2 regions of the Cellulosimicrobium sp. 72-3 genome follow, and region 2 is predicted to be linked to the other one. Evidence: predicted binding sites of a transcription regulator. Region 2 holds the regulator's gene; the other holds the start of a gene.

Region 1 (15,255 bases), 220 kb from region 2:
CGACGCGATCGCCGACGTGACGTGGCTCGTGCACGGCGGGGGAGTGCGCCAGCTCGAGCGCAACCTCGCGCGCGTCCGGCCCGGGCTCTCGCCGCGCGCCCTGCGCCGGCTGTCGCGCGCGGGGATGCGGTCGTACATGCGGTACTACCGGGAGGCCTTCACGCTCCCGGCCTGGACGCCGGAGCAGGTCGAGGCGCGCGTGCGGCTCGTCGGGTACGAGAACCTGGCCGAGCACCTCGACGGCGACCGGAGCCCGGTGCTCGCGCTGTCCCACCAGGGCAACTGGGACCTCGCGGGCGCGTACGCGACCCCGCACATCGCGCCCGTGCTCACGGTCGCGGAGCGGCTGAAGCCCGACGAGCTGTTCGAGGAGTTCCTCGCGTTCCGCACCGGGCTCGGGCTCGAGATCCTCGCGCTCGGCGACGGCGACGTCTTCCGCGACCTCGTGCGCGGCGCGAGCCGGCCGGGGAAGATCATCCCGCTGCTCGCCGACCGCGACCTCACCCACCGCGGCATCGAGGTCGACCTCTTCGGCGAGCGGGCGCGGGTCGCGGCCGGGCCTGCGGCGCTCGCCGTGAGCACGGGCGCGCCGCTCGTGCCGGCCGGCATCTTCTACGAGCGCCTGCGCGGGGAGCGGCGCCGGGCCGCGGGCTCGCCCTGGGGCCTGGTCATCCGCTTCTTCCCGCGCGTCGAGATCGCCATGGACGTCCCGCGCGCCCAGCGGGTGGCCGCGGCGACCCAGTCCTGGGTCGACGCGCTGAGCGTCGCGATCCGCGAGCACCCGCAGGACTGGCACATGCTCCAGAAGGTGTTCGTCGACGACCTCGACCCCGAGCGCTACGCGCGCACGCGCGCCGCGGCGGGCGAGCCGGCCCCGGACGCGGAGCGTGCCGCATGAGCCTGCGCGTGGGCATCGTGTGCCCCTACTCGTTCGACGCCCCCGGCGGCGTGCAGTTCCACGTCCGCGACCTCGCCGAGGCGCTCATGGCGCGGGGCCACGAGGTCTCGGTGCTCGCCCCGGCCGACGACGACACGCCCGTCCCGGACTACCTCACCTCCGCCGGCGGCGCGGTGCCGGTGCGCTACAACGGCTCCGTCGCGCGGCTCACGTTCGGCCCGCGCACGGCGGGTCGCGTGCGCCGCTGGCTCGACGCCGGACGGTTCGACGTGCTGCACCTGCACGAGCCCGTCACGCCCTCGCTGAGCATGCTCGCGCTCTGGATCGCGCAGGGCCCGATCGTCGCGACGTTCCACACGTCGCTCGTACGCTCGCGCGCGCTCCAGGTCGCCTACCCGCTCGTGCGGCAGAGCCTGGAGAAGATCGACGCGCGCATCGCGGTCTCGGAGGACGCGCGGCGCACGCTGGTGGACCACCTGGGCGGCGACGCCGTCGTCATCCCCAACGGCGTGTACGTCGACACGTTCGCCGACGCCGTGCCGAGCCCGGCCTGGCAGGGCACGCCCGAGGCGCCGACGGTCGCGTTCCTCGGGCGCCTCGACGAGCCGCGCAAGGGCCTGCCCGTCCTGACGGCCGCGATCCCGCGGATCCTCGAGCAGCTCCCCGGCGCGCGGTTCCTCGTCGCCGGGCGCGGCGACGACGGCCGGGACGCCGCGATCGAGGCGCTCGGCGCGCACGCGTCGTCCGTCGAGTTCCTCGGGGGCGTGAGCGACGAGGACAAGGCGAGCCTGCTCGCGTCGGTGGACCTCTACATCGCCCCGCAGACCGGGGGCGAGAGCTTCGGGATCGTCCTCGTGGAGGCGATGAGCGCCGGGGCGTGCGTCGTCGCGAGCGACCTCGGCGCGTTCCGCCGGGTGCTCGACGACGGCGCCGCGGGCGTGCTGTTCCCCGTCGGCGACCCCGCGGCGCTGGCCCGCGCGGTGGTCGACGTCCTCGCGGACCCCGACGCCCGCGCGGCGCACCGGGCGCGCGCGGCCGAGTTCGTGCGGCGGTTCGACTGGTCCGCGGTGACCGACCAGGTCTCCGCGGTGTACGACATGGTGCTCGCGGCGTCCGAGGCGGTCATCCCCGTGCACGAGGACCCGCGCTCGCGTCGCGGCGGGCGGCTGCTGGGCCGCGTCCGCGAGGAGGAGGTGGGTCGCCCGTGACCTGGTCCGAGACCGCCGTCCTCGTCCTCGTCGTCGCGGCCCTGGCCGCGTGGCTGCTGTGGGTCGCCGCGTCGCGGCTCGACCGCCTCCACCGCAAGGTCATGGCGTCGCGGCTGGCGCTGGACGCCCAGCTCGTGCGCCGCGCGTCGGCCGCCGTGGACCTCGCGGCGTCCGGCGAGCTCGACCCCGCGAGCTCCGTCCTCGTCGCCGAGGCCGCGCACGCCGTCCTCGACGACGACGCCGACGCGCGCCGGCTCCGTGAGCAGGTGCCCGGCCTCGTGCCGCCGGACGGCCCCCGGCCCCGGCGTCTCCTGGGCGGCATGGCGGAGTCGCGCGCGCTCGCCGAGAGCGACCTCACCGCGACCCTGCGCTCCGCGCTGGAGGACGCCGACGACCTCGCCGAGGTGCGGTCGGTCCCGGCGGGCGACGAGCTGCTCGCGACGCTGTCCGCCGCGTGGTACCGCGCCCAGCTCGCGCGCCGCTTCCACAACGAGGCCGTCGCGCAGGCGCTGCGCGTGCGCAGCAAGTGGTGGGTGCGCCTGTTCCACCTGGCGGGCCACGCGCCGATGCCCGTCACGGTCGAGCTCGACGACGCCGCGCCGGACGTCCTCGTGCGGCCGGTCGCCTCCGCGGCCACGGCCGACTGAGGGTCGGCTCTCGCGTGCGGTACCGGGCTCGGCGGCCCCCTCCCGGCCGGTCCGGGCGCCGAGGCCGTGGACGTCCCGGCGATAGGATGGGAGCGCGTGGGAGCATGTGCCGTCGAGCCTGTTCGACGGCGTCCGCGCGCGAGCGCGCGACGTTCCCCTGACCTGAAGGTGTGAGGTACCGGTGACCAACGTGGCCGACCAGAACGTCCCTGCCGAGAGCGCCCCGGGCGCCGCGACCACGGAGGGTGCCGGCGCGGTCGGCACCGCGAAGGTCAAGCGGGGGATGGCGGAGATGCTCAAGGGCGGCGTCATCATGGACGTCGTCACGCCCGAGCAGGCGAAGATCGCCGAGGACGCCGGGGCGGTCGCGGTCATGGCCCTCGAGCGCGTGCCCGCCGACATCCGCGCCCAGGGCGGCGTCTCGCGCATGTCCGACCCGGACATGATCGACGGGATCATCGAGGCCGTCTCCATCCCCGTGATGGCCAAGGCGCGCATCGGCCACTTCGTCGAGGCGCAGGTGCTCCAGTCGCTCGGCGTGGACTACGTCGACGAGTCCGAGGTCCTCACGCCCGCGGACTACGCCAACCACATCGACAAGTGGCAGTTCACCGTCCCGTTCGTGTGCGGGGCGACCAACCTCGGCGAGGCGCTGCGCCGCATCACCGAGGGCGCCGCGATGATCCGCTCCAAGGGCGAGGCCGGCACGGGCGACGTCTCCAACGCGACCACGCACATGCGCACCATCCGCGGGGAGATCCGCCGCCTCACGTCGCTCCCCGAGGACGAGCTGTTCGTCGCCGCGAAGGAGCTCCAGGCGCCGTACGAGCTCGTCAAGGAGGTCGCCGCGACCGGCAAGCTCCCGGTCGTCATGTTCACGGCCGGCGGGATCGCGACCCCGGCCGACGCCGCGATGATGATGCAGCTCGGCGCCGAGGGCGTGTTCGTGGGATCGGGCATCTTCAAGTCCGGCAACCCCGCCCAGCGCGCGGCCGCCATCGTCAAGGCGACGACGTTCTACGACGACCCCGACGTGATCGCCAAGGTCTCGCGCGGTCTCGGCGAGGCGATGGTCGGCATCAACGTCGACGACATCCCCGTCCCGCACCGTCTGGCCGAGCGCGGCTGGTGACCGACCGCCGCGCGTCGCAGCCGTCCGTCGTCGTGCCGACGACGGACGGCTGAGCCGTCGTGGCCGAGGCCGCCGGAGCGCCGTCGTCCCTGGGCCCCGACTGGGTGCTCGGGGACGACGGCCTGTACTTCCGTCGCGGCGCGCGCGTGCTGCTCCTCGACGACGCCGATCGCATCCTCCTGGCGCGCGGGCACGACGTCGACCAGCCCGAGCGTTCGTGGTGGTTCACGATCGGCGGGGGAGTGGACCCGGGCGAGAGCGACGTCGACGCCGCGCTGCGCGAGGTCCACGAGGAGACGGGCCTGCGCCTCGACCCGGGCGCGCTCGTCGGCCCGGTGTACACGCGCAGCGCGATCTTCGACTTCTACCGGCAGCACTGCCGCCAGGACGAGGTGCTGTTCCTCGCGCGCGTCACCGGGGCGGACCGCGACGGCGGGCTCAGCCGCGCCGGGTGGACCGACGTCGAGCTCGACGTCGTCGACGAGATGCGCTGGTGGACGCTCGACGACCTGCGCGGCGTCCAGATCGAGGTGTTCCCCGAGGGGCTGCCCGACCTCGTCGCACCGCTGCTGCGCGGGTGGGACGGCGTGACGCGGCACCTCGGCACGGCGCGCGCGGACTGACCGGCGCTACGCCCGGCGGGCGATCACCCGCCACACGATCCCGCCGACGAGCAGCCCCGCGCCCAGCAGCCCGCCGCCGATCGCGACGAACCACAGCACGATCGTGCCGCCGAGCGTCGCGAAGAACGTGCCGAAGCGCCAGCCCTCGGTGACGACGAACGTCGTGCCCGCGGGCGCTGCGCCCTGCGCGACGGTCACCGTGCACGTCCCGGACGCCGGCGACGTCACCTCGGCCACCGTCGTCGCCTGGGAGGAGCCCAGGCCGGAGCTGCCGGACACCGACGGAGCGCTCACGGTGAGGTCGCCGTCGGCGCAGGTCACGGTCACGTCCTCGACGTCGAGGCCCGCGCCGGCCGAGGACCCCGCGCGGCCCACCGCCCAGATGCTGTACGGCTGGCCGCCCGTGACCTCGAGCTCCGCCTCGCCCGGCACGTCGCCCGACGCGAGCGCCGCCGACCCGGGCCGGCCCGCGCCGTCGATCACGCCGGTCGGCAGCGCCCGGACGAACGTCGTGACGCCGAGGACCCCCGCCACGAGCGCGAGCACGAGCACGACGGCGCCGACCACGATCATCGTCGTGGCGCCGCGCGTGCTGCGCGGGGGCCGCGGCGCCGCCCCGGGGTACGGCGCCGGACCGGGCGCGGGATAGGGCTGGCCAGGGGAGGGCGGGTAGGTCACGACGGCGAGGCTAGCAACCGTGGGCGCGGCCGGAGGCCCGCCGCGGGACGGGCGGCGGGGGCCGCCGACGTATCATTCCCCTTCGTGACGATCACGATCGGTGTCCTGGCCCTCCAGGGCGACGTGCGCGAGCACCGCGCCGCGCTCGAGGCCGCGGGCGCCCGCACGGTCGGCGTCCGCCGCCCCGAGGAGCTCGCCGGGGTCGACGGGCTCGTGCTCCCGGGCGGCGAGTCGACGACCATCGACAAGCTCCTGCGCATCTTCGAGCTCGACGAGCCGCTGCGCGCGCGCATCGCCGAGGGCCTGCCCGTCTACGGCTCGTGCGCCGGCATGATCCTGCTCGCCGACCGCATCCTGGGCGGCACCGCCGACCAGCGCACCATCGGCGGGCTCGACGTGACGGTCCGCCGCAACGCGTTCGGCCGCCAGGTCGACTCGTTCGAGACCGACCTCGCGTTCGCGGGTCTGGCGCCGGCGGACGACGGGCGCGACGGCGCACCGAGACCGGGCCAGGACGGGGACGCGGTGCACGCCGTGTTCATCCGGGCGCCCTGGGTCGAGGAGACCGGGCCCGGGGTCGAGGTGCTCGCCCGGATCCCCGAGCACGGCGCACCCGGCATCCCCGCGGCCGCCGCCGGTAGGATCGTCGCAGTCCAGCAGGGATCGCTGCTCGCCACCTCGTTCCACCCGGAGATCTCCGGGGACGCGCGCGTGCACGAGCTGTTCGTCAGAATCGCGAAGGGGTAGGAACGCATGTCAGGGCACTCCAAGTGGGCCACGACCAAGCACAAGAAGGCGGCCATCGACGCCAAGCGCGGCAAGCTCTTCGCGAAGCTCATCAAGAACATCGAGGTCGCGGCGCGCACGGGCGGCGGTGACCCCGCGGGCAACCCGACGCTGTTCGACGCCATCCAGAAGGCGAAGAAGTCGTCGGTCCCCAACGACAACATCGACCGCGCCGTCAAGCGCGGCTCGGGCACCGGCGCCGACGCCGTCGACTACCAGACGATCATGTACGAGGGCTACGGCCCCAACGGCATCGCCGTCCTGGTCGAGTGCCTCACCGACAACAAGAACCGTGCGGCCTCCGAGGTCCGCCTCGCGTTCAGCCGCAACGGCGGCAACCTCGCCGACCCGGGCTCCGTGTCCTACCTCTTCGCGCGCAAGGGCCTCGTCGTCGTGCCGAAGGCCGAGGGCGTGACCGAGGACGACGTCATGCTCGCCGCGCTCGAGGCGGGGGCCGAGGAGGTCACCGACTCCGGCGACGTCATCGAGGTGCTGTCCGAGGCGAGCGACCTCGTCGCCGTGCGCAGCGCGATCCAGGAGGCGGGGATCGAGTACGACTCCGCCGACTCGATCTGGCACCCGTCGATGGAGGTCGAGGTCGACGCCGAGGGCGCGCGCAAGATCCTGCGCCTCATCGACGCGCTCGAGGACAGCGACGACGTGCAGAACGTCTACGCCAACTTCGACGCGTCGGACGAGGTCATGGCGGAGCTCGATAACGACGACTGATCCGGCGGAGCTCGCGTCCTGATGGTCGGGTCGCGGCGCGGCCGGGAGGTCGGTGCGCGGTCTACCATCCGCGGCGCTCGTGCCTCGCGCCGCTCCCGCCAGGCCCGCCACGACCGCGCACCGACCTCCCGGCCCCACCGCTGGCTGGTCCGTCGCCGGACCGCGTGGCACGGCCGGTCCGTGCCGTTCACGTGAAAGGGTCGAGGGGTGCGCGTTCTCGGAGTGGATCCTGGGCTGACCCGGTGCGGTGTCGGGGTGGTGGACTCCGCGCGGGGGCGGCGGGCCGAGCTCGTCGCGGTCGGGGTGATCCGGACGGACCCGGAGCTGAGCGTGGACCTGCGGCTGCTGCGGATCGCGGAGCGGCTGGACGCGTGGTTCGACGAGCACGTGCCCGACGTCGTGGCGGTCGAGCGCGTGTTCGCGCAGCACAACGTCGGGACGGTCATGGGCACCGCGCAGGCCGCGGGCATCGCGATGGTCGGGGCGGCGAAGCGGGGCGTCCCCGTCGCGCTGCACACGCCGTCGGAGGTCAAGGCCGCGGTCACGGGGAGCGGACGCGCCGGCAAGGAGCAGGTCCAGCGCATGGTCGCGGGGATCCTCGGCCTCGCGGAGCCGCCGAAGCCCGCGGACGCGGCCGACGCGCTCGCGCTCGCGATCTGCCACCTCTGGCGCCCCGCGGGCGCCCTCCAGGGCGGCGAGCGGCACGAGCTCACCGCCGCGCAGCGCGCCTGGGCGGCCGCCGAGCACGCGGCGAAGGGACGGCGCGCGCCGCGCTAGCGGCGCCGGTTCCGCCGGTCGTGCCGGTGGGGGTGCCGGCGGTCCGTGTCGGTCGGTCGGCGGGTGGGCGGCCCTTGCTAGAGTGACCGCGGTCGTACGGGTGTTCGACGCGCCCCTCGGCGCGCGGCCCGACGGCGGTCCTCGGGGCCGGCGGACCATCGGACCAGGTCGGTGCTGCCGACCGGGAGAGGAGCCTGCGTGATCGCGTCCCTGAGCGGTGTCGTGGCGAGCGTCCAGCTCGACCGCGCCGTGCTCGAGGTCGGAGGAGTGGGCTACCTCGTCCACGCCACGCCCGCCACGCTCGCCGGCCTGCGCGTCGGGGAGACGGCGCGCCTCGCGACGAGCCTCGTCGTGCGCGAGGACTCGTTCACGCTCTACGGCTTCGCCGACGACGACGAGCGCGCCGTCTTCGAGACCGTCCAGACCGTGAGCGGCGTCGGTCCGCGCCTCGCGCTCGCGATGCTCGCCGTGCACACGCCCGACGGCCTGCGTCGTGCGGTCGCGGGTGCCGACATCGCCGCGCTCGTGCGCGTCCCGGGCATCGGCAACAAGGGCGCGCAGCGGATCGCGCTCGAGCTCGGCGACAAGCTCGGCCCGCCCACGGGCGCCGACGCCACCGAGGCGGGATCGATCGCCTCGGCGTCGGCGCCGCGTCCGGAGGACCGGCGCGACCAGGTGGTCGAGGCGCTCGTCGGGCTCGGCTGGAACCTCAAGGCCGCGGACGACGCGGTGTCCACCGTGCTCGCCGAGGCGGGCGTCGACGTCGTCGAGGCACCCGACGTGGCGGGCGCGCTGCGTGCCGCGCTGCGGGTGCTCGGCGGGCCGAGGAGCTGACGATGGCGACCTTCGACCAGGTGGGACTCGACGACCTCGGCGGGGACGGCACGTTCTCGTCGGAGCGCATCGTCGCTGCGGGTGCGGACGACCTCGAGCGTGCGGCCGAGGCCGCGCTCCGCCCGCGCCGGCTGGAGGAGTTCGTCGGCCAGGCCGTCGTGCGCGACCAGCTGTCGCTCGTGCTCCAGGCCGCGCTCGCGCGGGGGAGCGCACCCGACCACGTGCTCCTGTCGGGGCCGCCCGGGCTCGGCAAGACGACGCTCGCCATGATCATCGCCGCGGAGCTCGGCACGTCGCTGCGCGTGACGTCCGGGCCCGCGATCCAGCACGCCGGCGACCTCGCGGCGGTGCTGTCCTCGCTCGAGGAGGGCGAGGTCCTGTTCATCGACGAGATCCACCGGCTCGCGCGACCGGCCGAGGAGCTCCTCTACATGGCGATGGAGGACTTCCGCGTCGACGTCGTCGTGGGCAAGGGTGCCGGGGCGAGCGCCATCCCGCTCTCGCTGCCGCCGTTCACGGCGGTCGGCGCGACGACGCGCGCCGGGCTCCTGCCCGCGCCGCTGCGCGACCGGTTCGGCTTCACCGGGCACCTGGACTTCTACTCGGGCGACGAGCTCGAGCGCGTGCTGACGCGCTCGGCCGGTCTGCTGGGCGTCGCGCTCGACCCCCAGGCCGCCCGCGAGATCGCGGGGCGCTCGCGGGGGACGCCCCGCATCGCGAACCGCCTGCTGCGGCGCGTGCGCGACTGGGCGCAGGTGCGCGGCGACGGGACCATGGACCTCGCGGCCGCGCGCGCGGCCCTTGAGGTCTACGAGGTGGACCCGATCGGCCTCGACCGGCTCGACCGCGCGGTGCTCACCGCGCTGTGCACGCGCTTCAACGGCGGTCCCGTCGGCCTGACGACGCTCGCCGTGACGGTGGGCGAGGAGGCGGAGACGGTCGAGACCGTCGCCGAGCCGTACCTCGTGCGCGAGGGGCTGATCGGGCGGACGCCGCGGGGCCGCGTCGCGACCCCGGCCGCCTGGGCGCACCTCGGGCTCACCCCGCCGCGCGAGGGCGGCACGCTCTTCGACGCCTGAGGCGACGCCGGCGGTCATGGGCCCGGGAGGGCGTCCCGTGACGGCGGTCACAGGCGCTCCGCGGGTGGTCCTAGAATGGTCGGACCCGGGCGGGCGGAACTCCGCGGCGAGACGGCTCGTTGGTGAACCGTGCGCGCACGCCTAGACTGCGCGCAGATCCCGCACAGAACAGGACACGAGACTCCGTCATGGATATCAGCTTCATCCTCATCCTCGCCCTCGCGGCGGGTGCGATGTTCCTCATGACCAGCCGCACCCGCAAGCAGCAGCGCGAGGCCCAGAACTTCCGGGCGACCCTCGCCCCCGGGCAGGAGGTGATGACGGGCTCGGGCATGTTCGGCACGGTCGTCGACGTCGACGACGAGGCCGACGTCATCACCATCGAGTCGACGCCGGGCAACCAGTCCCGGTGGCTGCGCGCCGCGATCGCCAAGCTCGTCGAGCCCCCGGTCGAGGAGACCGAGGAGACGACGGCGGACGACGCGTCCGAGGGCGTGGCCGAGTACGGCAGCGCCGGTGCCGACGCCGGGACCACCACGAAGGGCGACGTCGACGACCTCGTCGTGCCCGACGACCTCTCCGGTCTGACCGACGACCGGTCGGAGAAGGACCGCGGACGCCGGGACGACGGCACCGACATCAAGTGACCCTATGCCGGTCGCTGCCGCGACCGGCCTGACGCGGTGGGCCGCGAGGCCCACCGCACACGCACGAGAAGAGACGGACAGTTGGCCACCAGCAGCACACGAGCGAGGCCCGTACGGACCCTCGTCACCCTGGGAATCCTCATCGTCGTCCTCTTCGGGTCCCTCTTCGCGGGCACGAAGCTCGACCCGAAGACCGAGGACAACCCGGGCGGGGCGAGCCTCACCCCGGGCCTCGCGCTCGATCTCGAGGGTGGCACGCAGATCATCCTGGAGCCCGTCACCACCGACGGCTCGCAGCCGACGGCCGAGGACATCAACCAGGCGATCAACGTCATCCGCCAGCGCATCGACGCGCAGGGTGTCTCCGAGGCCGAGATCACGAGCCAGGGCCGTAACAACATCGTCGTCGGCATCCCGGGGCAGCCGTCCCAGGAGACCATCGACCTCGTCAGCACCTCGGCCCAGATGCGCTTCCGCCCCGTGCTCTCCGTGGGCATGCCGACGGCGACGCCTGCCGACGACGAGTCCACCGACCCGGCCGCGGGCGACGACGCCGCGGCCGAGGACGCCCCGGACGCGACGGAGTCCGCGGACGCGGCCACCGACGGCGCGACGGACCCCGCGGCCGAGGACGGCACGGACCCGGCGGCCGACGCAGCGACGGACGCCCCGGCGGAGGACGCCACGACGGACCCGGCGCCGGAGACGACCCGCCCGGAGAACCCGAGCGACCTCGCGCAGATCACGCCGGAGCTGCAGGCGCAGTTCGACGCGCTCGACTGCACGCTCCCCGAGAACCTCGTGGGCGGCGACAGCGGCCCGACCGACAGCGCGTTCGTCTCGTGCGCCGACGACGGCACGGCCAAGTACATCCTCGGGCCGGTCGAGATCGAGGGCACCGACATCTCGAACGCGAGCTCCGGCCTGCGCGTCGGGCAGAACGGCGTCGTCACCAACGAGTGGGTCGTCAACATCGAGTTCGACTCCGAGGGCACCAAGGCCTTCCGTGACGTCACGACGCGTCTCACGACGCTCCCGTCGCCGCAGAACCAGTTCGCGATGGTCCTCGACGGCCTCGTCATCTCGGCGCCCGTCTCGCAGGTCGCGATCCCCGACGGCAAGGCCGAGATCTCGGGCAGCTTCACGCGCGACAGCGCGGCGACGCTGGCGAACCAGCTCAACTTCGGCTCGCTGCCCCTGACCTTCGAGGTGCAGAGCCAGGAGCAGATCTCCGCGACGCTCGGCTCCGAGCAGCTCGAGAAGGGTCTGCTCGCGGGCGCGATCGGCCTGCTGCTGGTCGTCATCTACTCGCTCTTCCAGTACCGCGTGCTCGGCCTGGTCACCGTCGCGTCGCTCGGCATCGCGGCCGTCGTGACGTTCGGCGTGATCTCGGTGCTCTCGTGGACGATCGGGTACCGCCTGTCGCTCGCCGGCGTCGCGGGGCTCATCGTCGCGATCGGTATCACCGCGGACTCGTTCATCGTGTACTTCGAACGCATCCGCGACGAGCTGCGCGACGGCCGGACGCTGAACTCCGCGGTGGAGAAGGGCTGGCAGCGTGCCCGCCGCACGATCCTCGCCTCGGACGCGGTGAACTTCGTCGCCGCGGTGGTCCTGTACTACCTGGCGGTCGGCGGCGTGCGCGGCTTCGCGTTCACGCTGGGCCTGACCACCCTGGTCGACCTGATCGTGGTGTTCCTCTTCACGCACCCGCTCATGCAGCTCCTCGCCCGGACCAAGTTCTTCGCGAACGGCCACCCGGCGTCGGGCCTCGACCCGCGGCGCCTCGGGGTGCGCGGCACGCGGTACGCAGGTCGCGGCCGCGTCGTCGGGGCGACCTCGACGGCACCCGCGGACGGCGGCGACGTCGTCGAGGACGCGCCGGTGCAGGACGCCCCGGCGCGCGAGCGCACGGCGCCCGTCCGGGAGACGGTCGGTGCCGGCGTCGGCCGGTCCGACGGCCCGCGCATGACCATCGCCGAGCGCCGTGCCGCCGAGCGGCGGGCCGCCGCCTCCGCGGACGGCGACGAGGGGTCCCCGGCCGCTGACGCGGCGGGCGACGAGAACGAGGAGAAGCACTGATGGCCAGCGGTTTCGCCCAGTGGGGCAACGACCTGTACACGGGCCGCCGGTCCTACGCCATCGTCGCCAAGCGGCGCGCCTACTTCGTGGTGGCGCTCGTCCTGGTCGTCCTGTCCCTCGGCATCATCGGGGTCCGGATCGCCGGTGACGGGCTCAACCTCGGCATCGAGTTCCGCGGCGGGTCGGAGTTCACCGTCTCGGGCGTCTCGGACACCTCGCAGCAGCCGGCGCTCGACGCCGTCGCGGCGGTCGCCCCCGAGGAGGTGCCGCGCGTCACCTCGGTGGGCTCCAGCACCGTGCGGGTGCAGACGGCGGAGCTCAGCAACGCGCAGGTCGAGCAGGTCGCCGTCGAGCTCGCGAGCGCGTACGACGTGTCCGAGGGGGAGGTGACGAGCTCGTACATCGGCCCCACCTGGGGCAAGGACGTCTCCCAGAAGGCGATCGTCGGCCTCGTCGTCTTCCTGCTCCTCGTGAGCCTGGTCATGACGATCTACTTCCGGAACTGGCGCATGGCGCTCGCCGCGGTCATCGCGCTGTTCCACGACCTCATCGTCACGGTGGGCATCTACGCGGCGATCGGCTGGGAGATCACGCCGGCGACGGTGATCGGCCTCCTGACGATCCTCGCGTACTCGATCTACGACACGGTCGTGGTCTTCGACAAGGTCCGCGAGAACACCGCGGGCGTCCTCGACCAGACGCGCAGCACGTACGCCGAGCGGGCCAACCTCGCGATCAACCAGACGCTCGTGCGCTCGATCAACACGTCCGTCGTCGCGCTGCTCCCCGTCGCGGGCATCCTCTTCATCGGGGCGTTCCTGCTGGGCGCGGGCACGCTGCGCGACATCGCGCTCGCGCTCTTCGTCGGCATGGCCGTCGGCGCGTACTCGTCGGTGTACCTCGCGACGCCGCTCGAGGTCGCGCTGCGCGAGCGGGAGAAGCCCATCCAGGAGCACACGGCCAAGGTCCTCGCGCTGCGCGCGGAGCGGGCCGAGGTCGCGGGCGACGAGGAGGACGCCGCGCTCGCGGCGGCCGGCGTCGGGGCGGGGCACCGCCAGCTCCAGCCGGGCGCGCACCAGGGCAACAAGGCGCAGCCGCGCCGCCGTCGTCCCCGATGACGGCACCCGGTCACGTGCCGGCCGGCGAGGCGGGCGGCCTGCGCGCCGTCCACCTCGCCGGGCTCGGCCCGGAGCGCGCCTCGCGCGTGCTCGAGCTCGTCCGTGCCGTCCCGGACTACCCGGGACCGGGGATCGTCTTCCGGGACATCACCGGCCTGCTGGCCGACGGCGACGCCTTCGGCCACGTGGTCGAGGCGCTCGGCGACGTCGCGCGCGCCGCGGGCGGGGTCGACCTCGTCGCGGGCATGGAGGCGCGGGGGTTCCTCATCGGGGCGCCGCTCGCCACGCACCTCGGCGTCGGGTTCGTGCCGCTGCGCAAGGCGGGCAAGCTCCCGCCGCCCACGGACACCGTCACGTACGACCTCGAGTACGGCACCGCGACCATCGAGCTCCGGTCGGGAACACTGCCCCCGGGTGCGCGTGTTCTCGTGGTGGACGACGTGCTCGCGACCGGGGGCACGGCGGCCGCGGGCGCCGAGCTCGTCGAGCGCGGGGGAGGCGTCGTGGTGGGCCTGGCGTTCCTCCTCGAGCTCGAGGGCCTGGGAGGCCGCGAGCGGCTCGCGGGCCGCGAGGTGGCCACGCTGGTCCACGTCGAGTCGTAGGATTGCCACTCCGGTCGTCTCGGCTGGTCGCCGGCATCGTGCCGGTGGCGGCCGCCCTGCGGAAGGAGGCGCGCATGAGCGAGAACACCCGGACGTCGCGCGCTCCTGAGCGCGCGGGCGCCCCGACCTCCGGCACCGGCGGCTCGGGCGGGCGCGGTGTGCGCTCGCGCCTCGTCCGCTTCGGCGCGCGCCCCAACGCGGGCAGCCCGGCGCTCGAGCCGGTGCTCCAGGCCGTCCGCACCAACCACCCGCGCACGGACCTGAGCGTCATCGAGCGCGCGTACGAGACCGCAGAGCGCGCCCACCGCGGCCAGCTGCGCAAGAGCGGCGACCCGTACATCACGCACCCCGTCGCGGTCGCGACGATCCTCGCCGAGCTCGGGTTCGACGGGTCGACGCTCGCCGCCGCGCTGCTGCACGACACGGTCGAGGACACCGACTACTCGCTCGCGCAGCTCACCGAGGAGTACGGCGAGGAGATCGCCATGCTCGTCGACGGCGTGACCAAGCTCGACAAGGTCACGTACGGCGACGCGGCGCAGGCCGAGACGGTGCGCAAGATGGTCGTCGCCATGGCACGGGACATCCGCGTGCTCGTCATCAAGCTCGCCGACCGCCTGCACAACGCGCGCACCTGGAAGTACGTGTCGTCGTCGTCGGCGGGTCGCAAGGCGCGCGAGACGCTCGAGATCTACGCGCCGCTCGCCCACCGCCTCGGCATGAACACGATCAAGTGGGAGCTCGAGGACCTGTCGTTCCAGGCCCTGTACCCCAAGGTGTACGACGAGATCGTCCACCTCGTCGCCGAGCGCGCGCCGGCGCGCGAGGAGTACCTGGCCGTCGTGCGCGAGCAGGTCACGGCCGACCTGCGCAGCGCGAAGATCAAGGCGACCGTCACCGGCCGGCCGAAGCACTACTACTCGATCTACCAGAAGATGATCGTGCGCGGCCACGACTTCGCGGAGATCTACGACCTCGTCGGCGCGCGCGTCCTGGTGGACAGCGTCCGGGACTGCTACGCCGCGCTCGGTGCGCTGCACGCGCGGTGGAACCCCGTGCCGGGGCGGTTCAAGGACTACATCGCGATGCCGAAGTTCAACATGTACCAGTCGTTGCACACGACGGTCATCGGGCCGGGCGGGAAGCCGGTCGAGATCCAGATCCGCACGCACGAGATGCACCGGCGCGCGGAGTACGGCGTCGCGGCGCACTGGAAGTACAAGGAGACCGCGAAGTCGGGCGGCAAGACGGCGAAGGACGACGCCGCGGCCAACGACATGCGGTGGCTGCGCCAGCTCGTGGACTGGCAGCGCGAGACGGCCGACCCGGCCGAGTTCCTCGACTCGCTGCGCTTCGAGATCGGCGGCGCGGAGGTCTACGTCTTCACGCCCAAGGGCGACGTCATGGCGCTGCCG
Region 2 (15,255 bases):
GGTGGATCGACCCCGCGTGGGCCGCCGCCACGCGACCGCTCGACCGACCCGTCGCCGGGACGGCCGCCTCCGTGGCGCTCCTCGCGCTCGCCGGTGCGGGCTGGACCGGTCCCGTCGACGTCGTGGAGCTCGGTGGCGCGGCGACGCGGACGGCGGCAGGTGCGATCACGGAAACGAGCTTGGAGACGAGTACGGAGACGAGCTCGGGGACGAGCACGGAGGCGGGTGCGGCGACGGAGACCGTCCTGGACGCCGCCCGAGAGCTCGGTGCGGGGCTCGCCCGGGAGGGGGCGCGGCTCGTCGTCGTGCACGACCCGCGTGCGCCCCTGCCGCAGGCCGTGCTCGACGGGTTCGTCGCCGCGGCGGGCGCCGAGGCCGCGCCGGCCGACGAGCCGGACCCTGTCGCGGCGGTCCGGCGGTACGAGGTCCGCGCCCCCGCAGCCGCCGCCCGCCCGGCGGGGCCCGCCGCCCGCCCGGCCGGGCCCGTCGTCAGCCGCTGAGGCCCGTCCCGACGGCGGCCGCCTCGTCGTCGCGCCCGAGCCGGCGCAGCGCCGCGACCATCTCGTTGCCCACCATCGCGCGCGACTCCGCGTCGTGGACGATCGCGAAGCCCTCCATGGCCGACTCGAGCAGCTCCACCGCGTCCGTGTCCTTCCCCGCCGCGCAGCGCGAGCGCCCCGCGAGCCAGAAGGCGTGCGCCGCGTCGCGGACGTCCCCGGCGCGGGCGAACTCCTCGGCGACGGACTCCGCGAGCGTCGCCGCCGCGTCGAGCTCGCCCGCGGTGGCGAGCAGACGGGCGCGCGTGTCGTCGAGGTCGCGGCGCTCGCGAGCGTCGGCCGCCGCGTCCCGCTCGACGAGCTCGGCGGCCTGCGGCGCCGGTGCGACGTCGGTGCCCTCGCCCGCTGCGGCCAGGTCGTCGAGCGTGCGCTCGACCTGGGCCAGGGCGGCGGTCACGTCGCCCCGCCCGGCCTCGAGCCGCGCGTAGGCGCGCACGACCTGCCCGACGAACCGGGGCGCGACGCCACCGGCCCGCAGGAGCGCGAGCGCGTGCAGGAACGCGGGCGCGGCGCCCTCGTCGTCGCCCTCGAGCGCGGCGAGCTGCGCCGCCTCGGCGAGCGCGAAGCCGGCGCGGTCGAGGTGGCCGGAGCTCTCCAGGTGCGACGACGCGCGACGCAGGAGGCGTGCCGCCCGGACCGGGTCGTCACCCGCGACGTCGTCGGCGAGCGCGAGCAGGCCGTCTGCGTCGGTGGGCGCGTCGGTGGGCTCGTCGGCGCCCTCCGCCGGGGCTCCGCCGGTGACCGCGGACTCCTCCGGCGCGAGCCCGGCGGGGAGGTCCGACGGACCGCTCGTCGCGCCCTCGGCCACGGCGACGGGCCGTGGCGACGCAGGCGGGGCGTCCAGGGAGAGCACCGCCAGGTCGACGGGGAGTGTGCGCGCGCCCCGCTCCCACGCCGCGCGCAGCCGTTCGGACGCCGCCGTCGTGCCGTTGCGTGCGTCGAAGGACTGCGCGAGGGCGGCCGCCTCGCCGCGCACCCACGCGTCGAGCTCGGCGAGCGTCGTGGCGGGCACGTCGCGCAGCGCGAGCGCGGTGTCGCCGTGGTCGGCCCGCAGGACGCCCGTCGCGACGCTCACGCTCGTGAGGAAGCCGAGCCGGTCGCCCGGCGAGTCCGCCTCCGTGAGGAACGCCTGGTGCTCCACGAGCAGGCGCAGCGCGCGCGACGCGTTGCCCGTCCGGGCGAGGAACTCCACGTGACGACCCTTCGGGCCCGTCATCGTCACCCCGGTGTCGAGGTGGCGCAGCCCGCGGCGGTGCGTCCGAGCCGCCGCCTCGGCGTCGCCGACCTCCACGTACGCGAGCTGGAGGTGGGACAGCATGTCGCCGGGCTCGGTGGCGCACGACGGCGATCCCTGGAGCACGCCCTCGAGCAGGCGGATGCCCTCGTCGTGCCGGCCCGTCTCGAAGAGGTACGCCGCGCGGTCGCCCGGCTCGCACGCCTCGCACTGCGAGTAGTCGTCGCGCGGGGTCGCGACCCACGCGCGGTACGCGTCCTCGACGTCCGCGCCGCCACGTTCGCGCGCCCACTCGAAGCGCTCCAGGGCGACCGCGTTCGTGCCGTTGCCCGCGAGCGCGTACCGGCGCGCCATGTCGTCGAGCGTGCGCTCGATCTGCGCGGCGGGGACGTCGGGGAACTCCATAAGGTGCCCGACCATCCACTTGAACGACCAGAACAGCGAGTGCGTGTCCTCGGCGTCGAAGTGCTCGGGGTGCTCGTCCCACCAGCGCAGCATCTTGGTGAACGGCAGGTACGCCTTGGTCACCTCGCCGCCCCACACGTACGACTCGACGAGGACGAACTGCGCGTAGGCGCGCGCGGCGTCGGGGCCCTCGGCCTCGACGCGCTCGAGCTCGGCCGCGGCGGCCGTGGAGCGCGCGAGGCCGTAGGGCATGCGGCGGACGTCGTACAGGGCGGCGTTCACCTGGTCCACGGACCGGGTCATCGGTTCTCCTCGTCGGCAGGGGGGTCGGGTTCCGTGGCGGGGTCCTGCCCGGCCGCGAGGGCGCGGGCGAGCAGGAGCGACAGGGAGTCGTTCATGAGAGTCGCCTCGACGGGCTGGAGCGCCTTGCCGGACGCGAGCACCGCCGTGACGTAGAGGGAGCGGGCACCCGCGGCGCGCACCTGCGCGTCGGGGCTCGCGAGCAGGTCGCGCACCGTGGCGTTGGCGTCGTTGAGGACCAGGCGGCGGGGGCGGGCCGGGGCGCTGAGGCCCGCGAGGATCTCGCCCCAGAGGTCGTCCGTCTCCGCGACGCGTGCGGCCTCGCGCGCGTGATCGCCCTCGCGGTCGTGCAGGAGCATGGCCGGGAGGGCGTCCGGCTCGTACCGGCGCAGCACGACGTCGCAGTCCTGCTCGGCGAGCGCGGCGTCGAGCGACGCGAGCGCGTCGGCGACCTCGAGCTCGCGCAGCGGCTCGACCTCCGTGAGGACGTGCGCGACGTCTGCGGCCGAGACGGGCGACAGCCGCCACTGCGGGAACCGCGCCGCGACGCGCTCGAGCAGGTCGGCGTCGTAGACGTAGCCCCCGTTGACGACCGCGAGCCCCTGCGCCGCCGCGACGGGCGCGATGCGCCGGAACTCCTCGACGCTCGCCGTGTACAGCAGGCGCCCGTCGGGGTGGTCCGTCGCGAGGTCCGCCAGGGTCGTGGACCCGGCCGTCGTCTCGAAGGGCAGCACGCGCGCGGCGACGTCGAGCATCTCGTCGTCGGTGAGCGCGAGCGCGCGCACGGCGAGGTGGTGGGTCTCGAGGAAGCGCCGCGCGAGGACCGAGTCCGTCGCGAGCGTCTCCAGCAGCCACCGGCGCACCTGCGCCCCGAGCGCGTCGCGGGTCGCGAGCAGCACCTCGTCCTCGTACAGCCCCTCGCGCGACGCCGTCGGGCGCAGCACGGACGCGTCGAGGACGCACCGCACGAAGAACGCCCACGGGGGCAGCAGGTCGTCGACCGCGCTGCCCAGGAGCATCCGCTTGAGGTAGACCCGGTGCCGCGACGTCGTGGTCGGCGCGACCGCGGCCGGGAGCACGTACGCGACGCCCGTCAGGCCGGCGAGCGGCAGGTCGAGGTCGATCCGTGCGAGCGGGGTGAAGCCGAGCGTGCGCTCGGCGTAGCCGGCGAGCGCGGCGTCGCGGGCCGCGGGCGTCGGGTGCGCAGCGCGCCACGGCAGGTCCTCCCCGCTGAGCCGGCGCACCGCGAGCGGGGCGTCGCCGCCCGCTCCGCCGTCACGGTCCTCGCCGGGGCCGCCGTCGAGACGCGTCTCGGCGAGCAGCTCGACCGGCAGGAGCGAGCCGAAGTCCTGGGCGAGCGCGACCACCGACTCCGGGGCGAGCCAGTGCTCGGTGTCCCGCCGCGGGTGCAGCCGGACGACGCTCCCGGGCTCGCCGGGTGCCGCCGGGTCGTCCGGCGCGAGCTCGACGAGCTCGTACCGGCCGTCGGCGCGGCCGCGCCAGCGCACAGGGACGGGCGCGTCGCCCGCCGCCGTGGGGCGCGCGGAGCGCGAGACGAGCTCGATCTCGTCGGCGACCATGAACGCGGACAGGAGCCCGATGCCGAACTGACCGAGGAACTCCTCGCGACCCGTCCCGAGCTCGACGTCGCGCTTGGAGCTGCGCCCGATGGTCGCGAGCAGCTCCTGCGCCTCGTCCCGCGTGAGGCCGACGCCCGAGTCGTGCACCTCCAGGCCGCCGTCGGGCAGCGGACGGAGCAGGATCCGCGCCGGCGCCTGCGGTCCCTCGAGCCCGGCGCGCGCGGTGATCGCGTCGACGCCGTTCTGCAGCAGCTCGCGCAGGTAGACGCGCGGGCTCGAGTACAGGTGCCGGGCCAGAAGGTCGACGACGCCCCGCAGGTCGACCTGGAAGGCCGTCGTCGCCTCCTCGCCCGGGGCGCCGTCCGGAGCGCTGCGGCCCGCGGTGGTCTCGTGCGTGCCGGTCACCGCGCGTCGACGTCGGCGCCGCCCTCGGCCACGGTCTGCGCGGCCGTGTCGGGGAAGCGGGCGTCGAGCGCGTCGAAGAACTGCAGTCCCGTGAACAGGCCGCACTCGATGAGCTGGCCGAGCTGGTCGTCCGCGACGCCGAACTCCAGGTCCGTCGCGACCTCGGTGTAGACCGCGAGCTGGTCGTCCTCGACGCGCGCGTAGACCTTCGGCCAGATCTTGTCGCGGTTGAACTCGTTGGCGACGAGCGCGACCTGCGCCTCGGCCGACGCCGGGAGCGTCCGGTTCCACCGGCCGCGGACCTGCAGGATCTCCTGCTTCTCACCCATGAGGAAGAAGAAGAACACCTTGCCGTCCCAGTTGCCGCCCAGGTCCCCGTCCGAGTCGACGAAGTACCGCCACTCGCGGCTCGTGAGGAACGCCTCGACGCGCTCGCGCGTCAGCGGCGCGTTCTGGCTCGTCGGTGCGGCGTCCGGCTTGGTGAAGAAACCCATGTTCTCGAGTCCTTGTCGTCTGAGAGGTCGTGCGAGGTCGTCGTGCTGAGGTCGTACGCGTCGGTGCGCGCTGGCGGACCGACCACCGGACACCCTACGCATCCTCGCCCACACGCCTCGGGCCGCCGGCCGCCCGGACGGTACCGTTGCGCGGGTGAAGACCGAGCACGACCCCGCAGGCCCAGGCGTCGTCGTCGCCGTCGTCGGCCCGACGGCCACGGGGAAGTCCAACCTCGCCCTCGACCTCGCCGAGCGCCTGTCCGTCCCCGGGGCGCCCGCGGAGATCGTCAACGCCGACGCCTACCAGCTCTACCGCGGCATGGACGTCGGGACCGCGAAGGTCCCCGTCGCCGAGCGCCGCGGTGTGCGCCACCATCTCCTCGACGTGCTCGACCCCGCCGAGGACGCGTCCGTGGCCCGGTACCAGACCGAGGCCCGCCGCGTGCTCGACGAGATCGCCGCCCGGGGGGCGCGCGCCGTCGTCGTGGGCGGCAGCGGGCTGTACGTCCGCGCCCTCCTCGACGACATGCGGTTCCCGGGCACGGACCCCGCCGTGCGGGCGGCGCTCGAGGCGCGCGCCGAGGAGCAGGGCCCGCGCGCGCTGCACGACGAGCTCCTCCGGCGCGACCCCGCGGCCGCCGCGAGCATCGGCCCGGCCAACACCCGCCGGCTCGTCCGGGCGCTCGAGGTCATGGAGCTCACCGGCGAGCCGTTCACGGCGAACCTCCCGCGCCAGGTCTACGTCCGCCCGACCGTGCAGATCGGCCTCGACTGCGACCGGGCCGTGCTCGACGCGCGGGTCGCCGGCCGCGTCGAGCGCATGTGGGAGCAGGGCCTGGTGGCCGAGGTGCGCCGCGTCGAGGCGCACGGCATGGGCCGCACGGCCCGGCGCGCCGTCGGCTACGCGGAGGTGCTCGCCGCGCTCCACGGCGAGACCACGCAGGACGCCGCGCGCGAGGCCGTCACCGCGAACACGCGGCGCCTCGCGCGCAAGCAGATGGGCTGGTTCGGCCGGGACCCGCGCGTCGGGTGGCTCGACGCGCAGTCGCCGACGCGCGTCGAGGACGCTCTCGCGCTCGTCGCCGCGGCGGACGAGCGCGCTGCCGCGCAGGGCACGGACGGGCACGACCCCGCGACCGTGCCGGGCACCGCCGTCGGGCCGGACGAGGCGGACAGCGGCGCGCCCGTGCGCCGTAGTCTGGGCTCATGACGCGCACCCGCTTCACCAAGGGCCACGGGACCCGCAACGACTTCGTGCTCCTCGCCGACACGAAGGGCGAGCTCGACCTCACGCCCGAGCTCGTGCGCGCGCTCGCCGACCGCCGCGGCGGCGTCGGGGGCGACGGCGTCATCCGCCTCGTGCCGACCGCGCTCGTCCCGGAGTCGCGCGACGTGCTCGCGGAGGACCCGCACGCCATCTGGTTCATGGACTACCGCAACGCCGACGGCTCGGTCGCCGAGATGTGCGGCAACGGGGTCCGCGTCTTCGCGGCCTTCGCCGAGCGCCTCGGGCTGGTGAGCTTCGCGGGCGGCACCGAGGTCCCGGTCGGCACCCGCGCGGGCGTCAAGCGCGTGCGCAAGGAGGACGACGGCTGGTTCGCCGTCGACATGGGCCCGTGGTTCCTCCCCGGCGGCCGCCCCGCGCTCCAGGACGGCTACGACGCGACCGTCGTCGTGCGGGGCTGGGAGGTCCCGCGTCCGGCGCTCAGCGTCGACCTCGGCAACCCCCACACCGTCCTCGCCGTCGCGCGCGAGGACGTGCTCGAGCGCGCCGACCTCACCGAGGCGCCCGTCGTCGAGCCGCACCCGTCCCACGGGACGAACGTCGAGCTCGTGGTGCCCCTCGGCGAGACGACCGCGGACGACGGCACCGTCGTCGGGCACGTGCGCATGCGCGTGCACGAGCGCGGCGTCGGGGAGACGCCGTCGTGCGGCACGGGCGCGTGCGCGGCGGCGCTCGCGGTCCGCGTGTGGGGCGGTCCCGACGCGCCGGACACCTACCTCGTCGACGTCCCGGGCGGCACGGTGCGCGTGCGGGCGCTCCCGGGCGGCCGCGTCGAACTCGCCGGTCCCGCGGTGCTCGTCCACGCGGGGGAGATCGACCTCGCCGCGCTCGTCCCGGGGACGCCGGTCCCGCCGGAGGAGGACGCGCACGAGGGCGCGGACGGCCACGTGACCGCCCCGCCCGCCGAGCCGGTCGCGGCGGCGTCCGAGGGCGACCGCGCGCCGGTCTGACCGCCGGCTCAGCGGGGCGCGACGACCTCGAGGACGCGGAACCCCTTCGCGCTCGCGGCGCGCTCGACGACCGCGCCCGGCAGGAGCGGGGGCAGCGCCTCGGCGAGCCAGCGCTGGAGCGAGTCCGAGCCCAGGTTGCGCTGCACCACGAGGTGCGCGCTCGCGCCCGGCGCGAGCCGGGGCAGCCAGTGCAGGAGCATCCCGTGCAGGACGTCCTTGCCGACCCGGATCGGCGGGTTCGACCACAGCGCGGCGAGCGCGACGTCGTCGGGCACGTCGTCCGGGAGCACGGCCTGGACGTTGTCCAGCCCGAGACGCTGCGCGTTGCGGCGCACGAGGTCGAGCGCGCGCTCGTTGACGTCGACGGCCCACACGGTCGCCTCCGGCGCCTCCAGGGCCATCGTCAGGGCGACCGGGCCCCAGCCGCAGCCGAGGTCGAGGACATGGGCGGGGCCGTCGTCGGGCCGGGCCGCGAGGACGTCGTCGAGCGGCGGGGTGGTGCGCAGGAGCACCTGCGTGCCGAGGTCCAGGCGGCCGGGGGAGAAGACGCCCGAGGCGACCTCGACCTCGACGTCGCGGCCCGCGAGCCGCACGGAGATCGTGCGGCGCTCGGCGGCGGACGCGGGCCGGGCGGTGAAGTAGTGGTCCGCCGCGCCGTCGGGCGCGGCGTCGACGGCGGGGTCCTGGTCCTCGGTCACGTCGGCCGATCCTACGCGGGCGCGCCCACGTCAGGAGGCGGCGCGGCGCGTCCGGGCCGCCCGTCGTGGGCTTAACCACTGGCCTCGGGACGATTTCGCGTGCCACGCTTGTTGTCACACCCGGACGCACGAGCGCCCACCACCGACGGAAGGCGGCACATGAGCCCAACCCCTGCGAACACTCCGAACCCCACCTCGGCTCAGGACGAGCCGACCGGCGCGACGCGGGACATCGCGAGCGACGTCGTGGCGCGGGTGCTCGCTCGGGCCGGGACGGCACGCGCCGAGGGCGGCACGGTCCACACGGAGCACGACGGCGAGCAGCTCGAGCTCGAGGAGCGCAGCGCGCTGCGCCGTGTCGTCGGCCTGTCGACCGAGCTCGAGGACGTCACCGAGGTCGAGTACCGGCAGCTGCGCCTCGAGAAGGTCGTGCTCGTCGGGCTCTGGAGCCCCGGCTCCGACCCGCGCGAGGACGGCGCGCCCACGTCCGCCGAGGAGGCCGAGATCTCGCTGCGCGAGCTCGCCGCCCTCGCGGAGACCGCGGGCTCGCAGGTGCTCGACGGCGTGATCCAGCGCCGCGCGAAGCCCGACCCGGGCACGTACCTGGGCTCCGGCAAGGCCGCGCAGCTCGCCGACGTCGTCGCCGCCAGCGGCGCGGACACGGTCGTGATCGACGGCGAGCTCGCGCCCTCCCAGCGGCGCGCGCTCGAGGACATCGTCAAGGTCAAGGTCATCGACCGGACCGCGCTGATCCTCGACATCTTCGCCCAGCACGCCAAGTCGCGGGAGGGCAAGGCGCAGGTCGAGCTCGCCCAGCTCGAGTACCTCCTCCCGCGCCTGCGCGGCTGGGGCGAGTCGATGTCCCGCCAGGCCGGTGGCCAGGTCGGCGGCGCCGGCGCGGGCATGGGGTCGCGCGGTCCCGGTGAGACGAAGATCGAGCTGGACCGCCGGCGCATCCGCAACCGCATGGCCAAGCTGCGCCGCGAGATCCAGGCGATGGCCCCGGGGCGCGAGACGAAGCGCGCGTCGCGCAAGCGGCACGCCGTGCCGTCCGTCGCGATCGCGGGCTACACGAACGCGGGCAAGTCGAGCCTGCTCAACGCCATCACCGGCGCGGGCGTGCTCGTCGAGAACGCGCTGTTCGCGACGCTCGACCCCACGGTGCGCCGCACGCGCACCGAGGACGGCCGGGTCTACACGCTCGCCGACACCGTCGGGTTCGTGCGCGCGCTGCCGCACCAGCTCGTCGAGGCGTTCCGCTCGACGCTCGAGGAGGTCGGCGACGCCGACCTGCTGCTGCACGTGGTGGACGCGTCGCACCCCGACCCGGAGGGCCAGATCGCGGCGGTGCGCCACGTCCTGGCCGACATCCCGGGCGTGGAGGACGTGCCCGAGGTGATCGTGCTCAACAAGGCGGACCTCGCCGACCCGGAGACGATCGCGCGCATCCGGCTGCGCGAGCGCCGCACGGTCGTCGTGTCGGCGCACACGGGCGAGGGGATCGAGCACCTGCGCGAGCTCATCGCGCACGAGCTCCCGCGCCCGGACGTCGAGATCGACGTCGTCGTGCCGTACCACCGGGGCGACCTCGTGCACCGCGTGCACACCGAGGGCGAGATCGACCACGAGGAGCACACGCCCGAGGGCACGCTCCTGCGCGGCCGTGTCGCCCAGGCCCTCGCGACGGAGCTCGTGGGCGCCTCCGCCGGGAGCTGAGCCGCCCCCCCGGGCCTCCCGGCGGCGCGGCGGGCCCGCCCGCTGGACCCGGCGTCGGCCCCACGCACGACCCCGCGCGGCCACGGCTGCGCGGGGTCGCGTGCGTCCCGGGCCGGTCCACAGGGCCCCCGCCGCGTGGGTGCCCGACCGTAGAATCGGCAAGTGCCCCCCTCCACCCGTACCGCTCCCGTGCCCGACCGTCCGGACACGGAGGCGCCCGGGCAGGCGGCCGGTGACGTGCCCGCCGTCGAGGAGCTCCTCGACCTCGCGGTCACGCGCCTGGGCGGCGCGCGGCGCGACGGCCAGCGGACCATGGCGCGTGCCGTCACGGACGCCATCGAGGGCTCCGAGCACCTCGTGGTCCAGGCCGGGACCGGGACGGGGAAGTCGCTCGGGTACCTCGTGCCGGCCGTGCGTCACGCGGTCGCGACCGACGAGCGCGTCGTCGTCTCGACGGCGACCCTCGCCCTCCAGCGCCAGGTCATCACGCGGGACCTCCCGCTCGTGGCCGACGCCGTTGCGGACCGCCTCCCGCGGCCCGCGTCGATCGCGCTCCTCAAGGGCTGGCACAACTACCTGTGCGTGCACAAGATCGCGGGCGGCTACCCCGCGGACGAGCCCACGCTCTTCGACCTCCCCGGCGAGGCGGCGGGCGCCGCCGACCACCCCGCCGCGCGTGGCGGGACGAGCATGGCGGCCCTCGGGGAGCAGGTCGTGCGCCTGCGGGAGTGGGCCGACGAGACGCCCACGGGCGACCGGGACGACCTCGTCCCCGGCGTGAGCGACAAGGCGTGGCGGCAGGTCTCCGTCACGGCGCTCGAGTGCCTGGGCCAGCGCTGCCCGCTGCTCGCCGAGTGCTTCCCCGAGCGGGCGCGCGCCGCGGCGCGCGAGGCCGACGTCGTCGTGACGAACCACGCGATGCTCGGCATCGCGGCCATGGGGTCGCCCGGGGTGCTGCCCGAGCACGACGTCCTCGTCGTCGACGAGGCGCACGAGCTCGCCGACCGCGTCACGGCCGCCGCGACGGTGGACCTCTCGGTCCCGGCGATCGAGAGCGCGGCGCGCCTCGCCCGCCGCCACGGCGGGGTCACGACGGACGCGCTCGACGCCGCGTCCGCCGTGTTCGGCACGGTCGTCGGGTCGCTGCCCGCCGAGCGCTTCCCCGACGGCCTGCCCGACGCCGCGCGCTCCGCCGTCGCGGCGGTGCGGGACGCCGCGCGCGAGGTGCTCTCCACGCTCAAGCCCGAGACCGGCGTGACCAAGCCGGCCCAGCCGGACACGGGCCTGAAGATGGCGCAGTCGACGATGCTGCAGCTCTTCGAGGTCGCCGAGCGCATGGCGGCCGACCCCACGGGCCACGACGTGCTGTGGTGCTCGCGGCCGGGGGAGGGCGGCTGGTCCGGCGACCGCTTCGGCGACGGCGCGAGCCGCCTGCACGCCGCCCCGCTCGGTGTGGCGGGCCTCATCCGCACCCACCTGCTGGCGGAGCGCACCGGCGTCTTCACGTCCGCGACGCTCGCGCTCGGCGGGAGCTTCGACGCCGTCGCGCGCACCTTCGGGCTCGGCCCCGCGGCGACGGGCGGAGCCGCGGACGTGGGCGACGGCGACGCGCCGCGCTGGCGCGGGCTCGACGTCGGGAGCCCGTTCGACTACCCGCGCCAGGGCATCCTCTACGTCGCGAAGCGCCTGCCGACGCCCGGCCGCGAGGCGTCGACCGAGCACCAGCTCGACGAGATCGCGGCGCTCGTCGAGGCTGCCGGCGGTCGGACCCTCGGCCTGTTCTCCTCGCGGCGCGCCGCGGTGGCCGCGGCGGAGGCGATGCGCGAGCGGCTGGACGTGCCGGTCCTGTGCCAGGGCGACGACCAGCTGCCGACGCTCGTGCGGGAGTTCGCCGAGGACCCGGCGACGTGCCTGTTCGGCACGCTGTCGCTGTGGCAGGGCGTGGACGTGCCCGGGCCGTCGTGCCAGCTCGTGCTCATCGATCGCATCCCGTTCCCGCGCCCGGACGACCCGGTGAGGTCGGCGCGGGCTCGCGCCGTCGAGGCCGCGGGCGGCAACGGGTTCATGCAGGTCTCCGCAACGCACGCGGCCCTCCTGCTCGCCCAGGGTGCCGGGCGGCTCGTGCGGTCCACGGCCGACCGCGGGGTCGTCGCGGTCCTGGACCCGCGGCTCGTGACGGCGCGCTACGGGTCGTTCCTCACGCGGTCCATGCCGGGGTTCTGGCAGACGACCGACCGCGACGTGGCCACCGCTGCGCTCCGCCGCCTCGCGGCCCTAGGCTGAGCCCTTTCCAGCGACTTCACGGAGGCGACATGACGAGCACGTCACCGCAGGGCACCGGCGACGCGACCGCGGGCGGTCCGGGAGGGGGAGCGCGGACGACGAAGCTCGCGATCGTCGGCGCCGGTGCCGTCGGCTCGACGCTCGCCTACGCCGCGCTCATGCGGGGCGCGGCGCGCACGGTGGCGCTCCTCGACGTCAACCGCGCGAAGGTCGAGGCCGAGGTCCTCGACCTCCAGCACGGCATCCAGTTCATGCCCATGGCGCGCGTCGAGGGGTCCGACGACGTCGCGGTGTGCGCGGGGGCCGACGTCGTCGTGGTCACGGCCGGCGCCAAGCAGAAGCCGGGTCAGACGCGCCTCGACCTCGCCGAGGGCACGATCGGGCTCATGCGGACTATCCTGCCGGGCCTCGTGGAGGTGGCCCCGGACGCCGTCTACGTCATGGTGACCAACCCCGTCGACATCGTCACGTACGCGGCGCTCAAGTTCTCGGGGCTGCCCCCGACGCAGCTCTTCGGCAGCGGCACCGTGCTCGACTCCTCGCGGCTGCGGTTCCTCGTGGCGCAGCACTGCGGTGTCGCGGTGCAGAACGTGCACGCGTACATCGCGGGGGAGCACGGCGACAGCGAGATCCCGCTCTGGAGCTCCGCGACGATCGGCGGCGCGCCGCTGCTCGAGTGGCAGGGCATCGGCGGTCGGGGACCGCTCACGGGCGACGTGCGCGACGAGATCGCGCGCGAGGTCGTGCAGTCGGCCTACCGGATCATCGAGGGCAAGGGCGCGACCAACTACGCGGTCGGGCTCGCGGGCACCCGGATCATCGAGGCGGTGCTCGCCGACGAGCACCGGGTGCTGCCCGTGTCGACGCTCCTCGACGGCATCTACGGGCTCGAGGACGTCTGCCTGTCGCTCCCGACGCTCGTCGACCGCCGGGGCGCGACGGAGCGCGTCGAGGTCCCGCTGGCGGACGACGAGCTCGCAGGCCTGCGCTCGTCCGCGGAGTCGCTGCGCGCGGTCGCGCGACGCTTCGGGCTCTGAGCCACGGGCCCGTCGGGCCCGGCACGACGAGAGCCGGGCGGTCGAGGGACCGCCCGGCTCTCGTCGTGTCCCAAGCCTGCCCGGAGGGGCGCCCGGAGCCGCTCGGGGACCGTTCAGAGGCTGCGCAGGACGGAGACGACGCGCCCCAGCACCTGGGCGTCGTCGCCGGGGATCGGGTCGTACGCGGCGTTGTGCGGCATGAGCCACACGTGGCCGTCGGCGCGCCGCAGGCTCTTCACGGTGGCCTCGCCGTCGATCATGGCGGCCACGATCTCGCCGTTCTCCGCGACCGGCTGGCGCCGCACGACGACCCAGTCGCCGTCGCAGATCGCGGCGTCGATCATTGAGTCGCCCTGGACGCGCAGGAGGAAGAGTTCTCCCTCGCCCACGAGCTGGCGCGGCAGCGGGAAGACGTCCTCCACGACCTGCTCCGCGAGGATGGGGCCACCGGCGGCGATGCGGCCGACGACGGGGACGTACGACGGCGCGGGGTGGGCCTCGTCGTACGCGGGCTCGGGGGCCGTCCCGGCCGGCGCGAGCGGGGTGGCGCGGCGGGCGTCGTCGGGCTGGACCACCTCGATGGCGCGCGGACGGTTCGGGTCGCGCCGCAGGAACCCCTTGCGCTCGAGCGTGGTGAGCTGGTGCTTGACGGAGGACGGGCTCGTGAGCCCGACGGCCTCGCCGATCTCGCGCATGCTCGGCGGGTAGCCGCGCTGCTCGACGCACGCGCGGATGGTCTCGAGCACGAGCCGCTGGCGCGGGGTGAGCCCGTCACCCCCTGCCGACCCGTCCGGCAGCTCGCGCACCTCGGCGAGCCCCCGTGCCCTGTCCGTGCCTCGTCCCGCCATGGTCGCTCCGCCCTCGTCCGTCGCGTGCCGCCGGCGCCAGCCGGGCCTGCGGCCTCCCCTCCCCGGGGCGTGTGCCCCGGGACCTCGGTCGCCCCTCCGGGTCCGAGCGGACATGTCCGGCGAACCGACCTGACCCCAGGCTAGGGGAGGATGCGACACGAATCAAACACCTGTTCGAGCATGTCTCGACTCTGTCGGCCGTTCGTGATAGACCTTCGTACAGATGTTCTACGTACAGGTGTTCGACCGCAACGGGTCGGCGTGGAGATGAGACGGGCGCGCGGGTCCGATCGACCGGGGAAGGCGATCGGGCTCGCGGGCCGGGACGGAGGGGACATGGACACGGTGGCGATGGCGACGGCAGCGCCGTCCGCGCTCGGGCGGGGCGGCGCAGCGGAGCGAGGCGCCCGCCCGGAGGCTCCGCTGCGGCTCACGCGACGCGGCCGTGCGGTCCTCGTGCTCCTCGTGGCCGTCGTGCTCGTCCTCGCGGCGCGGGTCGGGCTGGCCGTCGCGAGCGGGCCCGGGGAGCCGGTCGAGGTCCGCGTCCACGTCGTGAGCGCGGGGGAGACGCTGTGGGAGCTCGCCCAGGGCGTCGCGACCCCGGGGGAAGACCTCCGTGAGGTGGTCAGCGGGCTCGTGGAGCTGAACGGCCTGTCCTCGTCCGGCGTGCAGGCCGGCCAGACCATCCTGCTCCCGGTCGCCGAGCGGTGACGCGACGCGCGGGCGGCGGTCCAGGTCCTGTGACGCAGCACACGGCGCCGACGCGCGACAGGTTGCGGCCGAGGGTTGCGCCGGCGCCTTAGGTCCGCCTAAGTTAGTCACCTCACACGCCGGCTGGGGGGCTGGGCGGACGAGGCGAGGAGTGTGCGGACCACCGCGACTCCTGTGCACGTCGCCGCGCGCGAGGCGAGTCGCGCGCGAGATGGGGACGGGGGCGTCCCGACGGGGGCGGTCGACTTCGACCGCCCCCGTTCTGCTGCCCAGGGCCGGGCGCGTCGTCGGCGTGTTGCACCGCGCGCCCGCGACGACATACGTTCGTCGCGCCGACCTGTCGGCGCGACCCGCGGAGGAGCCCGCCATGCACTGCCCGTTCTGCCGTCACGCGGACTCCCGCGTCGTCGACTCCCGCACGTCCGACGACGGTGCCTCCATCCGCCGGCGACGCCAGTGCCCGGAGTGCAACCGCCGCTTCACCACGATCGAGACCGCCAGCCTGTCCGTGGTCAAGCGGTCCGGCGTGACCGAGCCCTTCTCGCGCGAGAAGATCGTCAACGGCGTCCGCAAGGCCTGCCAGGGGCGCCCGGTGAATGAGGACGACCTCGCCGTCCTCGCGCAGCGCGTCGAGGAGACCATCCGCGCGAGCGGGAGCGCCGAGCTCGACGCCTACGAGATCGGTCTCGCGATCCTCGGGCCGCTGCGTGAGCTCGACGAGGTCGCCTACCTGCGCTTCGCGAGCGTCTACC

Evidence for each region. Region 2 encodes LexA, which represses DNA repair genes until DNA is damaged. Its sites were predicted from a motif close to TCGAACANNTGTTCGA; they were not measured.
Region 1: ruvA (Holliday junction branch migration protein RuvA) is a predicted target of LexA. The motif match lies at 7,571-7,586, and genes of this name have one in related genera.

The regions. Positions count from the first base shown of each region.
Region 1 covers NZ_CP053419.1:1,991,720-2,006,974, forward strand. The annotation lists gene HKK73_RS09015 (phosphatidylinositol mannoside acyltransferase) at 1-898, shown strand, start outside; gene HKK73_RS09020 (glycosyltransferase family 4 protein) at 901-2,106, shown strand; gene HKK73_RS09025 (hypothetical protein) at 2,103-2,753, shown strand; gene pdxS (pyridoxal 5'-phosphate synthase lyase subunit PdxS) at 2,944-3,885, shown strand; gene HKK73_RS09035 (NUDIX hydrolase) at 3,945-4,508, shown strand; gene HKK73_RS09040 (hypothetical protein) at 4,515-5,186, opposite strand; gene pdxT (pyridoxal 5'-phosphate synthase glutaminase subunit PdxT) at 5,271-5,933, shown strand; gene HKK73_RS09050 (YebC/PmpR family DNA-binding transcriptional regulator) at 5,940-6,701, shown strand; gene ruvC (crossover junction endodeoxyribonuclease RuvC) at 6,909-7,478, shown strand; gene ruvA (Holliday junction branch migration protein RuvA) at 7,677-8,312, shown strand; gene ruvB (Holliday junction branch migration DNA helicase RuvB) at 8,315-9,391, shown strand; gene yajC (preprotein translocase subunit YajC) at 9,580-10,038, shown strand; gene secD (protein translocase subunit SecD) at 10,120-12,120, shown strand; gene secF (protein translocase subunit SecF) at 12,120-13,238, shown strand; gene HKK73_RS09085 (adenine phosphoribosyltransferase) at 13,235-13,840, shown strand; gene HKK73_RS09090 (bifunctional (p)ppGpp synthetase/guanosine-3',5'-bis(diphosphate) 3'-pyrophosphohydrolase) at 13,915-15,255, shown strand, end outside.
Region 2 covers NZ_CP053419.1:1,772,048-1,787,302, forward strand. The annotation lists gene HKK73_RS08000 (hypothetical protein) at 1-500, shown strand, start outside; gene HKK73_RS08005 (hypothetical protein) at 490-2,499, opposite strand; gene HKK73_RS08010 (HSP90 family protein) at 2,496-4,481, opposite strand; gene HKK73_RS08015 (YbjN domain-containing protein) at 4,478-4,975, opposite strand; gene miaA (tRNA (adenosine(37)-N6)-dimethylallyltransferase MiaA) at 5,130-6,185, shown strand; gene dapF (diaminopimelate epimerase) at 6,182-7,210, shown strand; gene HKK73_RS08030 (class I SAM-dependent methyltransferase) at 7,219-7,908, opposite strand; gene hflX (GTPase HflX) at 8,068-9,624, shown strand; gene HKK73_RS08040 (ATP-dependent DNA helicase) at 9,814-11,907, shown strand; gene HKK73_RS08045 (L-lactate dehydrogenase) at 11,937-12,944, shown strand; gene lexA (transcriptional repressor LexA) at 13,058-13,792, opposite strand; gene HKK73_RS08055 (LysM peptidoglycan-binding domain-containing protein) at 14,129-14,503, shown strand; gene nrdR (transcriptional regulator NrdR) at 14,871-15,255, shown strand, end outside.